Regions from separate parts of the Paenibacillus sp. IHB B 3415 genome, predicted to be linked through region 2. Evidence: predicted binding sites of a transcription regulator. Region 2 holds the regulator's gene; each other region holds the start of a gene.
The links. The regulator Rex, encoded in region 2, represses fermentation and respiration genes when NADH is low (regulators of the CRP and FNR family bind a similar motif). The targets are predictions, from matches to a motif close to TTGTGAAATATTTCACAA.

Region 1 (3,156 bases), on a different contig from region 2:
CGCTGCGCAAAAAGTTCATATATAGGATGTATACCTCATTCAGGATAAAGGGCCTTCCAGTAATTTACTATATAAATTCACACAGCTCTCCTTTCACAGTCTGAGTTCATGAAAAATCCCCCTCAACTGCCTGCTGGCGGTTGAAGGGGATGATCTGCCGCATGGAAGCGGCCTGCAATAGGTATAGATGGTTAGGAGAGAATTAATGGGCCAGACTGAACAACCCGTGAATATGGGTCAAATACCGGATATTGCTCGCTTCCTTCATCAGTGTTGCCGGCAGACCCTTCAGCGGTGTGGAATTGCCGCCGACAATCGCCACTCCGTCTCTGCGTCCCAGACTGGCAAGTGTCCCGGAATTCACCGGACTGAAAGTCTCGGAAGCTTTGTCATTCAGGTAAGCGTAAAGGTTATAGCCGATCAATTCACCCATCTGCCAGGCAATTTGTGCCGTTGGCGGATACGGACGGCCGTCCGGTGCGAACACAACCGCACTGTCACCGGCTACAAATACATTCTGGTGTGAAGTAGATTGCAGGAACTCATTCACGGTTGCGCGGCCGCGGTTCACTTCAAGCCCGGACTCGCCGATCAGCGGGTTACCCTGTACGCCGCCGGTCCAGACGAAGGTATTCGCCACAATCTGGCGGCCGTCCTTCAGATCAATGGTATTGCCTGCTACATTAGTAACAGGAAGACCTGTCAGGAACTGAACTCCCCGTTTCTCGAGGCTGGTTGTCGCGCGCTCAATCAGATGATCCGGCAGAACCGGAAGAATCTTCGGTCCGGCTTCTACGAGCAGCAGCTGGATTTCAGCCGGATTCACTCCATATTTCTTAGTCAGCTTGGGCAGTACGTCGGCAATTTCACCTACAAGCTCAACACCTGTCAAGCCGCCTCCGCCAATCAGGATGGTTGCATCGGCCGCGTTGCCGCTTTTGGCATATTCACGAATCCGGTCTTCAATATGTCCGTGAATCCGCAGTGCATCCGCCGCCGATTTCAGCACCATGCTGTACTGTTCAAGTCCCGGGATGCCGAAATAAGCCGTCGTGCTGCCCAGACCGACAACGAGAGCATCATAAGTCAGCATTACACCATCCGAGAGGATGATCTGCTTGTTCTCCACCGAGAACGAATTAACCTTGGCAATCTTCAGATCGATATCCTTACCGGCGAACAGCTTCGCAAGCGGCATGGCAACCGCCTGTTCCGAAGCACTTCCTGCTGCAAGGCGGTGTAGTTCGGTAATGATCTGGTGTGTTGGATACTGATTAACCACTGTAACTCTGGCTTCAGCTTTGCTCATATATTTGCGCACGGTTAGCGCACTCAATAAGCCGCCGTAACCTGCACCTAGAATAACTATGTGTTTTGACATCATATTTCCTCCGTCCTTACGATTAAGAATTGAACAATAATTACTTACCGGATTGGCGTTCGCCGCTGACCTGCAGGTATGCATTCATGAAACGGAGCACGTTCTGTACCTGCGGGTCCTTGATCATTTTCATCATGCCAAACAGGCTGATGGTTTCACTGCTTGCATCCGCGCGGTCTTTCGCTTCAATAACCGTAGCCGCCAGATTCTTGACAGAGCCTACCACAGGACCCGCCATCTCCTTGATTGCGCCTACCGTATCATTTTTCAGAACTTCATCCGTTGCAACCGACTGTACGAAATCGACTGATTTGGTTAATACATTCACCAGTTGGGTAATCTGCGGCAGCTGCTCCACCAGAAGGATCAGGGATTCCTGAACTTCCGGCTTCAGAAGCTGATTCAGCAAATCCTCTTGGGGAAGGCCTGCTGCGGGTATTTCTTGTTCAGAAGGGGTTTGGGTAATGGTTTCTGACATATCGAAGTCTCCTTTACAATGGCATTGCTGCTTAAAAGTATTCATCCACTGAAACTATGTGACTATTATAACATTCCGGTTGTAATAAATGTCACAATGTTTTTGGCTTTATAGCCTTATTTTGTGATTAAAATCACTTCTTTTCTCGCTTTTTCAAAATTTATCGACTATTTGAACTAAAATTCACAATTTAATGTTGTTTAATCATTGACGTATGCTTGTAGTTGTGATATTTTAAGCAAGTAACTTATTGTAAGTTTATTTATTAATATTAGCTATTGATTATTACTAACCAACATACATATCACAATGGAGGTCATTATTTATGAGTACTTTTTCAGAATTGGTTCAGTCCCGCAGATCGGCTATGAATTTCGTTGAAGGGGTAAAAATCCCTCAGAATGAGCTTGAGGAGATGTTCTCACTGGCACGCCTGGCTCCATCGGCCTTCAACCTGCAGCACGCCCACTACAAAGTCATCAGCGATGACACTGTGAAGGAAGAAATCCGTAAAGGTGCGTACGGCCAATACAAAATCCACACCGCATCGGCTGTCATCGTCGTACTGGGTGATAAAAATGCCTACCAGCAGGCTCCAGAAATCTATAGCGGACTTAAAATGCTGGGAGCCATGAGCGAAGAGGATTACGACCGCACCATTCAGTCTATTAATGATTCTTACACCGGAAAGGACGCTTTCCAGCGGGATGAAGCGATCCGCAATGCTTCCTTGTCGGCTATGCAGTTCATGCTGATTGCCAAGGACAAGGGCTGGGATACCTGCCCGATGATCGGTTTTGATCCGGAAGCGGTGAATGCTACCCTCGGGCTCAGCGACAACTTCGTTCCGGTAATGCTGATTACGATCGGCAAAGACAACAAACACAAGATTAGACCGCGCGGCTACCGCAAGCCGGTTAATGAGTTCGTAGAATTTATCTGAGCCTAAACCGGGTCCAGAGAAATCCCTATTTAATAGTTGACAGCAAAAAGGTCTTCCGGCAGCTTAACCGGAAGACCTTTTTGCTGTGATTTTATAAGATAAAGCTTCAGCCTGATGATTATTTGGCATAATGCAATATAGCCGCTGCCGCGCGTTCCCGCCGCTCCGCATCCGGACTGTGCAGGGCAGCCTTCAGAACAGCCAGCGCCTCAGCTATTGTGGCTTCATCCACACGGGCTGGAGAATGAGCAGCTTCCACATCGCCTGCCGAAGAATCTGCAAGCCACAAATCCATTCTTGCTGCAGGCAGCACTCCTGAATAGCGGGTAACTTCCTGATCCGAAGCAAGCAGTG
Region 2 (3,156 bases):
CTGGCAATCTCTTTGGCTTCACTCCGCTCGTTCCACTGATCCTTCATAATGTAGGCATAAAACTGGCTTAGTCCGAACAGAAGGAGCAGAACCAGGGAAATCCCCAACGGAAGCCATTTTCTCCTCTTCTTCAACATGCAGCTTCCTTTCCATATAACCTGTATTACCGTTTAAGCAGCCCCTCGAACGTTTCCTGCGCTTTGCGGCGGATGGCTTCTTCATCTAGTGTCAGGCATTGTCCGTGCTTCACAACCTGTTTGCCGTTCACCCAGACATGCTCCACATCCTTGCCACTGGCTGAATATACCGCATGGGACAAAAGATCGGTATGCGGCAGCAAATGCGGCTGATCAATATCAATCGCGATGAAGTCGGCCTTCATCCCTGCTGCAAGCCGGCCTACCTGGTTCAGGAAAATAGACTGTGCACCATATTCGGTCGCCATCAGCAGCGCCTCTGGAGCCGGTACTGCTGTAGGATCACCGCTTACGCCTTTGTGAATCAGCGCGGCCAGCCGCATTTCTTCGAACATATCCAGGTTGTTGTTGCTTGCCGCACCGTCCGTACCCAGGGAGACCTTAACTCCTGCTCTAAGCAGCTCAGGAACACGGGCTACTCCGCTGGCCAGCTTCAGGTTGCTGCCGGGATTATGGGATACGCCAACATTGTGGCGGGCCAGAATCTCAATCTCTTCATCGTTCAGATGAACACCGTGGGCGATCAGGGACGGCCGGGTGAACATTCCCAGCTTCTCCAGATGAGCGACCGGACGCAGGCCGTAATCGGCCACATTCTGCTCCACTTCATGACGCGTTTCGGACATATGCGTGTGCATCGGCAGATCAAGATCATGAGCCGCCTGGACAAACTTCATGAAAAACTCCGGAGGACAGGTGTAAGGCGCATGCGGCGAGAGCATCGCAGTAATTCTGCCGTCAGCCTTGCCATGCCAGTTCCGGGCAAAAGCAATCGCCTCAGCCAGCTTGTGATTCTGCACCTCTTCCGGACACAGGCCAATAACACCGCGCATAAGTACTGCACGGATGCCTGACTGCTCTGTAACCTCAGCAACCCGGTCCATATGATCATACATATCGAGGAAGGTCGTAGTGCCGCCCTTCAGCATCTCAAGAACAGACAAAGAGGTTCCCCAGTACACATCTTCACCGGTGAATTTCTCTTCCATCGGCCACATTTTTTCCTGCAGCCAAGCCTGCAGCACCATATCATCGCCGTAGCCGCGCAGCAGCGACATCGCCGCATGGCCGTGGGTGTTGACCAGGCCGGGCATGAACAGCAGACGGCTGCCGTCAATAACCTCTGCGCCCTCTTCAATTACAGGCTTCGCTTCACCTATGTAAGTAATCAGATCATTTTCGATGGTCATATAACCGCTCAGCACCGGCTTATCACTGCCAGGTACCAGAAAACGGCCGTCTTTAATAATGGTTTTATTGCTGCTCATCTTCAGCTTCGTCCTTTCCGTCATGCAAATAATACGCCAGACTCTGCAAATCCGTAGTGAAATCGGCGGCATGAATCCGGATATTAGCCGGAGTCTTAAGAATTACAGGGGCAAAATTCAGGATCGCCTCAATGCCCGAATCTACCAGAATGTCAGCAACGTTCTGTGCTTCACTGTCCGGAACGGTAATAATCCCGATGCGGATGCCCTGTGCACGGATGGTATCCCCCAGCTCACTCATCGGCTGAACAGTCAGCGAGTTGATCTGCTGGCCTACCTTAGGCTCATAAGCATCAAATACAGCTGTAATCTTCATCGTATCCTTCAAGTAGGCATTGTAATTCGACAAGGCGTGGCCGAGATTACCTGCACCTACCAGAGCTACATTAATCTGCTGGTCCAGCTTAAGAATATGTCGGATCTTCTCGATCAGATAAGAGACATCATAACCAATGCCCTTTCTGCCGAAATCACCAAAATAAGCCAGGTCCTTGCGGATCTGGGCGGGGTTGAGATCAAGCTTCTGTCCCAGCTCCTGAGAAGAAACTGTTGAGATTTCACGTTTTTGGAGATCGTTCAGGAAACGCAGGTACACTGGGAGTCTGCGAACGACGGCCTCCGATATTTTATCCGATTTCATGTTTTCTCCTCCTAAAAGTTTGATAGCATATGCTTCGTGATAAGCCGGTTATAGGAACCGTGCTCCGGGACTGCCCGGTGGGCAGCAGCCGTGGAGCGCGGGACTTCAGAACAATAATTACTTATACATAATATCAACCGGCGACGGATTATTAAACCCCGCCATCTTCAAGCCATTCTGCAATCCGCGGAACGATCTGATCCGTCAGCATATGCTCCATCTTGGGACCGGGCAGCGAATACAGGAAATACTTCCCATAATAAGATTCGATTACCCTGGTATCATATACAATAACGATTCCGCGGTCCTGCGCGGTGCGGACCAGCCGCCCGAAGCCTTGCTTGAAGCGGATTACGGCCTGCGGGACGGACAGCTTCATGAACGGATTCTTCTTCTGTGCCTGGAGCAGCTCCGACTTCGCTTCAGCCAGCGGATGATTAGGCGGCTGGAACGGAAGTCTGACAATGGCCAGACAGGTCAAAGCTTCCCCGGGAATATCTACACCTTCCCAGAAGCTGCTCGTACCCAGCAAGACAGACGCCGAACTGTCCTGGAACCGCCGGATCAGCTTGCTCCGGCTGCCGCCTTCTACGCCCTGTCCAAGCACCGCGATATCCTGCGAAGCCAGGGCCTCCTTCAGCGGATCATAGACCTGGCGCAGCATCTTGTAGGAGGTGAAGAGCACAAGCATCCGCCCGCGGGTAGCCACGGCAGTTTCTGCCAGAGAATGGACCAGTGTATCCACAAAGCGGGCATCCCCAATGCTTCCCTTGACACTCGGGAAATCACGGGGAATGACAAGCAGTGCCTGCTCACGGTATTTGAACGGCGACGGAAGCAGGGCTGTCATCAGACGGCCCTGCTCTGCAGCCTCACCAAGACCGAGATTATCTATCATGAACTGGAATGACTTATCCACAGACAAGGTGGCCGAGGTCAGGATGATACTCTTCTTCTTGTCGAAGAACAGCTCCCTGAGCTGGGTGCTCACATCCACCGGAACGGCATACATCTGCAGCGATTTGCCGCGGTAATTGCCGCTCCCCTCCAG
Region 3 (3,156 bases), on a different contig from region 2:
CACCTGCACCAGCAGCTACTAATGCAGCAGAGGAGACAGTGGCTCCGACAGAAGCACCGGTAGATGATATCACCCAGAGAAAAGTAACGATCAAAATTCACTATCCTACCCCTGACCTTACCGAGGTAAGAGCACAGGAGGATGACAAGATCAAGCGGTTCCAGGAGGTCTATCCGAATGTAGAGATTGTGAAGGATGACTGGCAGTACAATGTAAGCGAAATCGGTGTGAAGATGGCGGCGAATGAAGCTCCTACCTTCTTCAACACCTATGCGACTGAAGCGAAATTCCTGGTCGAGAAGGGCTGGGTCGCTGATGTTACGGATCTGTGGAACAACTATGAATTCAAGGATCAGATTAACCCTGTCCTGCAGAACCAGTTCATTATTGACGGCAAAGTGTATGGCGTAACGCAAAAGGGTTATGTCACCACAACGATGATCAATAAAAAGATGCTGGATGAAAAAGGTGTAGCCGTCCCTCCAATGGACTGGACCTGGGATGATATGCTGAATACCGCCAAAGGGGTAGCGGATACCAAGAAGGGGATCTCCGGTATTGCTCCAATGGGTAAAGGCAACGAAGCAGGCTGGAACTGGACCAACTTCCTGTTCGAAGCAGGCGGTGAAATCCAGAAGATTGAAGGCGGCAAGGTTGTAGCTACATTCAATTCGGATGCCGGTGTGAAGGCGCTGGATTTCTATAAGAAGCTGAGATGGGAAGCCAAAGCTGTTCCTCAGGACTGGGCGCTTGGATGGGGCGATGCTGTAGGCGCGTTCCAGCAGGGACGTACTGCTATGGTAATGGCCGGATCTGACGGTGTTATCGAGCAGGCGCTCAACCAGGGCGGACTCAAACCTGAAGATGTACTTACTTACCCGATGCCAGCTGCTGAAAAAGGCGGCAAGCATACCGGTGTACTCGGCGGTGACTATCTGGTTATCAATCCGAACGCCAGCAAAGACGAGCAGGAAATGGCCTTCCGCTATATTACTTTCGATTACTTCTCTGACAAAGGCCTTGAAGCTCTTGACGCGATTATCAGCCAGCGCAAAACGGACGGCAAATACTACATCCCGCCGCTCCTTGATTACTACGCTGCGGATTCCGACTTCGGCAAGAAGACCAAAGCTGTCTATGACAAGTACGACATCGTTTATCAATACAGCCCGGAAATTATGGCGCTGCTGGATGGTAAGCCTGAAGCACAATACAATACTCAGGATTACTACGCAACTATGTCCAATGTAATCCAGGAGCTATTCTCCAAGGATGGTACAGATTCCAAGGCCCAGCTCGACGCTGCAGCCAAAACTGTACAAGAGAAATTCTTCGATACTATCAAAGTGGAATAGTCACTTGCAGAATGAGTCGTTACGATGCTTGGTAGAGGATTTATAACGCTAAGGCAGGAGACCCGGTCTCCTGCCTTTTTGCTTGTCGTGATTTATATTTATACTTCTATGTAAGAGAATGCGGCCGGTGAGCAGTGTTGACGAAGATTAGAAAGAACATCAGATAGCACCGTTATTCTGGAAAAAAACAAGGCTGAAGAGCTGGATTCATGAAAAGCAGGGGAGGCTAGAGGGCTGACGTTCGCAAAATGGACAAATTTCAGCGATTTATCACACAACAAATGGAAAATAGACTAGAATATGATTGAATGAAAGCGCTTTGAAAACAAATCAAAAAAAACTTTATACTTTGTGAAAGATTTCACTATACAAGGTGAAAAGGATATGATAAGATAAATGTGTAGAGAAAAACAACCTAAAAATTGACAGGAGGACGAGGGAGATGGCAGTTAAAAACGAAGTCGCCGCCCAAGTGAAACAAACCACCGCTGAAGAATATATTCAGACTTTGGTGGATAAAGCAAAGAAAGCTCATGAAGCGTTCATGGGACTGGATCAAGAGCAAACTAACACAATCGTTCATGCAATGGCGTTGGCCGGACTCGACAAACATATGTACCTGGCTAAGCTGGCCGTTGAAGAAACAGGACGCGGTGTCTATGAAGACAAAATTACGAAGAACATCTTCTCAACTGAATATATCTGGCACGGAATTAAGTACGACAAGACAGTAGGCGTTATTGAGGATAACGCTTATGACAGCTTCCAGAAGATTGCTGAACCTGTCGGAATCATTATGGGTATCACACCGGTAACCAACCCAACATCCACCACGATGTTTAAAGCTTTGATTTCCGCTAAGACACGTAACCCTATTATATTCGGATTCCATCCTTCTGCGCAAGAGTGTAGTGCTGCAGCCGCAAAAATTCTACATGATGCAGGTGTGAAGGCTGGCGCTCCTGAGAACTTCATCCAATGGATCGAACTTCCGACCATGGACAAAACAAACGCACTGATGAACAATCCTGACGTTGCACTGATTCTGGCAACCGGCGGATCGGCAATGGTTAAAGCGGCTTACAGCTGCGGCAAACCGGCACTCGGCGTAGGTCCTGGTAACGTTCCTGCTTTCATTGAGAAGAGTGCTGACATTGATCAGGCAGTAACAGACATCATCCTTTCCAAAACATTCGATAATGGTATGATCTGTGCTTCCGAGCAAGCGGTTATCATTGAAGAAGCGATTTTTGACCAAGTGAAGAAGAAAATGATTGCGAACGGCTGCTACTTCGTAAACAAAGAAGAAGCTGCCAAGCTGACAAGCGGCGCAATGAATGTTGAAAAATGTGCGGTTAACCCGGCCATCGTCGGCCAATCCGCTGTGAAGATCGCTGAAATGTGCGGAATTCAGGTTCCTGCCGGCACGAAGATCCTGGTAGCTGAACTTGAAGGCGTAGGTACTAAATATCCGCTGTCCGCTGAGAAGCTGAGCCCGGTTCTGGCTTGCTACAAAGTGAAGAACGCAGACCAGGGTATCGAACGCGCAGCTGAAATCGTTGAATTTGGCGGCATGGGCCACAGCTCGGCTATCCACTCGAACAACGAAGAAGTAATCATGAAGTTCTCCAACCGTCTGCAAACCGGACGTATTCTCGTCAACTCGCCATCCACACACGGCGCAATCGGCGATCTCTACAATACTAATATCCCTTCCCTGACACTGGGCTGCGGATCTTATGGACGCAACTCTGTATCGCAAAACGTGACTGCAATCAATCTGATCAACGTGAAAAGGGTG
Region 4 (3,156 bases), on a different contig from region 2:
TGCCACCGATAAAGAAGCCGGAATCAGTAAACCTGTGGCCCCGTATAAAAACAGATATATAATGTTCTGCTTCGAGCCATAGTTCTGAAAAGCATAGAAGGAGCCGCGTACAGCCAGCAGAATCACGGCGATGCTTCCGGGAACAAGCAGCGCAGAGCCATAATAGTAAGCCGTGTCGGGAAAAAATCCGATGATGCCCACAAAGAAGAAGACAAAGAATACATTAGTAATCTCCCAGACTGGCGATAGGTAGCGGGAGATCAGCCGGTTAATCAGGTGATCCTGTTTCGTCAAGCGGGCATATAAGGCAAAGAATCCGGCCCCGAAATCAATAGACGCTACAATTAAGTATCCGTACAGAAAGATCCAAAGCACTGAAATACCTGCCAGCTCATAGCTGATCATAGTTGCTCACCTTTTTCTATAGATGCTTGTGCCAGCTTGTTCAGCTCGACCTCTGGAGGATTATTGTGGAACAGCCGTCTAAGTACAATGACACACATAGTCCCCATTACAACATAAAGAAGGAGGAAGAGGAAAAAGAGAATCCTCACATTCGGCGATGTTGTGGCTGCTTCCTCTACACGCATATATCCACGGACAATCCAAGGCTGCCTGCCAAGCTCTGCATAGAACCAGCCGAATTCAATGCCCAGGAAGGCCAGAAATGTGCTAAAGACAATGGATCTGAGCAGCCACTTGTTAAGTTCATTTCGTTTCTTCCAGAACAGGAAGAGGAAGTACAGCAGTCCAATCCCCAATATAACCATTCCGCTTAGAACCATAAAATCAAACAAATAGTGGACAATAAGCGGCGGGTGTTCGTCAGGCGGGAACTCTTCAAGACCCGTGACCTCAGCGCTAAAGTCTCCAAACGCCAGGAAGCTTAGCGCTTTCGGAAGGTGAATCGCCCCCAGAATCTCGTTCTCTGCATTAAGCCAGCCCAGCAGAATCAAGTCTGCGCCGCGTTCGGTTTCGAAGTGCCATTCTGCTGCCGCCAGCTTCTCCGGCTGATGCTCCGCCAGAAACTTGGCTGACATGTCTCCGGCCAGGCTTGTCAGCAGACTGAACGCCACAACAACGGTCATCATCAGCTTCAAGGCTTTCTTGGAGTAGGCTGAGACTCCCCTTCTCAGGATAGTGTAAGCCGCAATTCCCGCAAGCAAAGCAGCGCCAGTCAAGTAGGCAGAGGTTAAGACATGGAATACCTTCGAAGGCGTTGCCGTATTGAGCATTACCTCCAGCGGATTAACTGCCGTGAATTGTCCGGCTTCCATTACAAAGCCTCCGGGCTGATTCATAAATCCGTTCACCGTCGTGATGAATACTGCGGACATGCCTGCCCCGGCGACAATGGGAATCGTCAGCAGCAAGTGAATATACGGGTTGCGAAACCGCCCCCAGGTGTACAAATAAATCCCCAAGAAAATGGCTTCAAAAAAGAAGGCGAAAACCTCCATAAATAAGGGAAGGGCGATTACGTTCCCGCCGATCTGCATGAACTTCGGCCAGACAAGCGCAAGCTGCAAGGCAATCGCCGTTCCGGTCACTACGCCAACAGCTACTGAAATAATAAATCCGCGTGACCATCTTTTGGCCATCAGAGTGTAATGATGGTCTTTCTTCCGTATCCCGACGAATTCGGCAATGGCTATCATCAATGGGACACCGACACCAATCGTAGAAAAAATGGTGTGAAATGCTAACGTCATTCCTGTTAGCCATTTACTCCACATCACTGTATCAATCATCACGAATACATCCCCCCTCAATTTTGCGAATGAAGCCCAGCAAATTCTAGAAGCGCTTTGTTATTCCTTCACTCTGCTGTGCTTTAATTCACAAGTATAAAGAGTTTAGCGAAACTCTGTATGGCCCAAACGAGGGGGGCAATGTGTCTAACTTTCTTCTATAGTGCGTCTTTTTTGTGAAAACACGCTATTTTATGAATGAATTGTGACATATGTCACTTCAAAAATATTTCACGCTTATCGGAGTTTCTGTTTAAACCCATAAAAAAGGACTTACTACAGACGATTGTAATCGTCCGAAATAAGCCCTTTTTCCAGTGCATAGCGTGTAAGCTGAACGCGATTCTGTACCTGCAGCTTTTGCAGAATATTCTTAAGGTGATTCTTCACCGTATATTCCGAAATTCCATAATTCTCAGCTATTTCTTTGTTCGTCCAGCCCGTGGCTACCCCATTCAAAATATCCTGCTCTCTGGCCGTTAAGTTTACCTGCGGTTCCTTGACAGCAGATAAGGAGACATCCTTCAGAATTTGATACGCGACCTCCCGGCTTAAAGGCGCTTCTTCATGGACTATAGAGTGCAAATATTCAATCCAGGTTGAAGGTGCAAGATTCTTCAAGAGATATCCTTGGGCACCCCGCTTTAAAGCTTCCAGCAAATGAATCAGGTCATCTGACACTGTTATCATTACAATTTTCACATAGGGGAACATCAGTTTGATTTTCTGTGTAGCCTCAAGCCCGTTCATTCCGGGCATCTGGATATCCATCAGGATCAAATCCGGCAGCCACTCTGCGGTGAATTCTATGGCTTCCTGTCCATTACTCACCACCCCAACTACTTCAAAGCTTGGGTCAAGGGACAAAATATCACAGATAGCCTCCCTTGCATGTATGTGATCATCGACAACCAGTACACGCGTGTGCCTCATTTGCCCTCACCCTCTTTCGTTAATTCTACTGCAGTGTACAAATGATCCCGACGAAATTCCATTTTCCAATTCATCTCCTCCGCCCTTTCCTTCATGATATTTAATCCGAAACGGTCCTTAAACAGGTTGTCTACAAATCCCCGTCCATCATCTTTAATCATAACCTTGAACCGGTGCGGGTCTCCTTCTCCCACAATCCAGCCGTGTGTAGCCCCTGAATGCTTCTCTATATTGACGACAGCCTCCCGAACACAGGCAAGCAGTTCAACTTTTTCTTTCGGGGACAACATACTTTCCTGTATCGACCAATTCACACTAAATTGCACAGGAGTGTCCACTACCATTTTTTTCAACTTAGACTCCATAGATTCATGAGATAAAATCGATTTATCTTCCATAGGCTCATACTTTAAATCAGCTATGGCCTGGCGCACATACCGGTTTACCTCGTGGACTGTTTTACGGATCTGTT

Region 1: the regulator Rex is predicted to act here: its motif matches at 1,939-1,956, upstream of QW71_RS10320 (DUF1641 domain-containing protein).
Region 3: the regulator Rex is predicted to act here: its motif matches at 1,705-1,722, upstream of adhE (bifunctional acetaldehyde-CoA/alcohol dehydrogenase).
Region 4: the regulator Rex is predicted to act here: its motif matches at 1,955-1,972, upstream of QW71_RS02895 (cytochrome ubiquinol oxidase subunit I).

Annotation. Positions count from the first base shown of each region.
Region 1 covers NZ_JUEI01000019.1:21,200-24,355, forward strand. Annotated here, with positions in the region: gene QW71_RS10315 (NAD(P)/FAD-dependent oxidoreductase) at 203-1,381, opposite strand; gene QW71_RS10320 (DUF1641 domain-containing protein) at 1,422-1,859, opposite strand; gene QW71_RS10325 (nitroreductase family protein) at 2,185-2,802, shown strand; gene QW71_RS10330 (hypothetical protein) at 2,921-3,156, opposite strand, start outside.
Region 2 covers NZ_JUEI01000098.1:6,455-9,610, reverse strand. Annotated here, with positions in the region: gene QW71_RS31200 (DUF5590 domain-containing protein) at 1-137, opposite strand, end outside; gene QW71_RS31195 (amidohydrolase) at 164-1,465, opposite strand; gene QW71_RS31190 (redox-sensing transcriptional repressor Rex) at 1,452-2,105, opposite strand; gene dinG (ATP-dependent DNA helicase DinG) at 2,257-3,156, opposite strand, start outside.
Region 3 covers NZ_JUEI01000013.1:83,457-86,612, forward strand. Annotated here, with positions in the region: gene QW71_RS07245 (ABC transporter substrate-binding protein) at 1-1,355, shown strand, start outside; gene adhE (bifunctional acetaldehyde-CoA/alcohol dehydrogenase) at 1,798-3,156, shown strand, end outside.
Region 4 covers NZ_JUEI01000005.1:60,842-63,997, forward strand. Annotated here, with positions in the region: gene QW71_RS02890 (cytochrome d ubiquinol oxidase subunit II) at 1-405, opposite strand, end outside; gene QW71_RS02895 (cytochrome ubiquinol oxidase subunit I) at 402-1,754, opposite strand; gene QW71_RS02900 (response regulator transcription factor) at 2,028-2,684, opposite strand; gene QW71_RS36820 (sensor histidine kinase) at 2,681-3,156, opposite strand, start outside.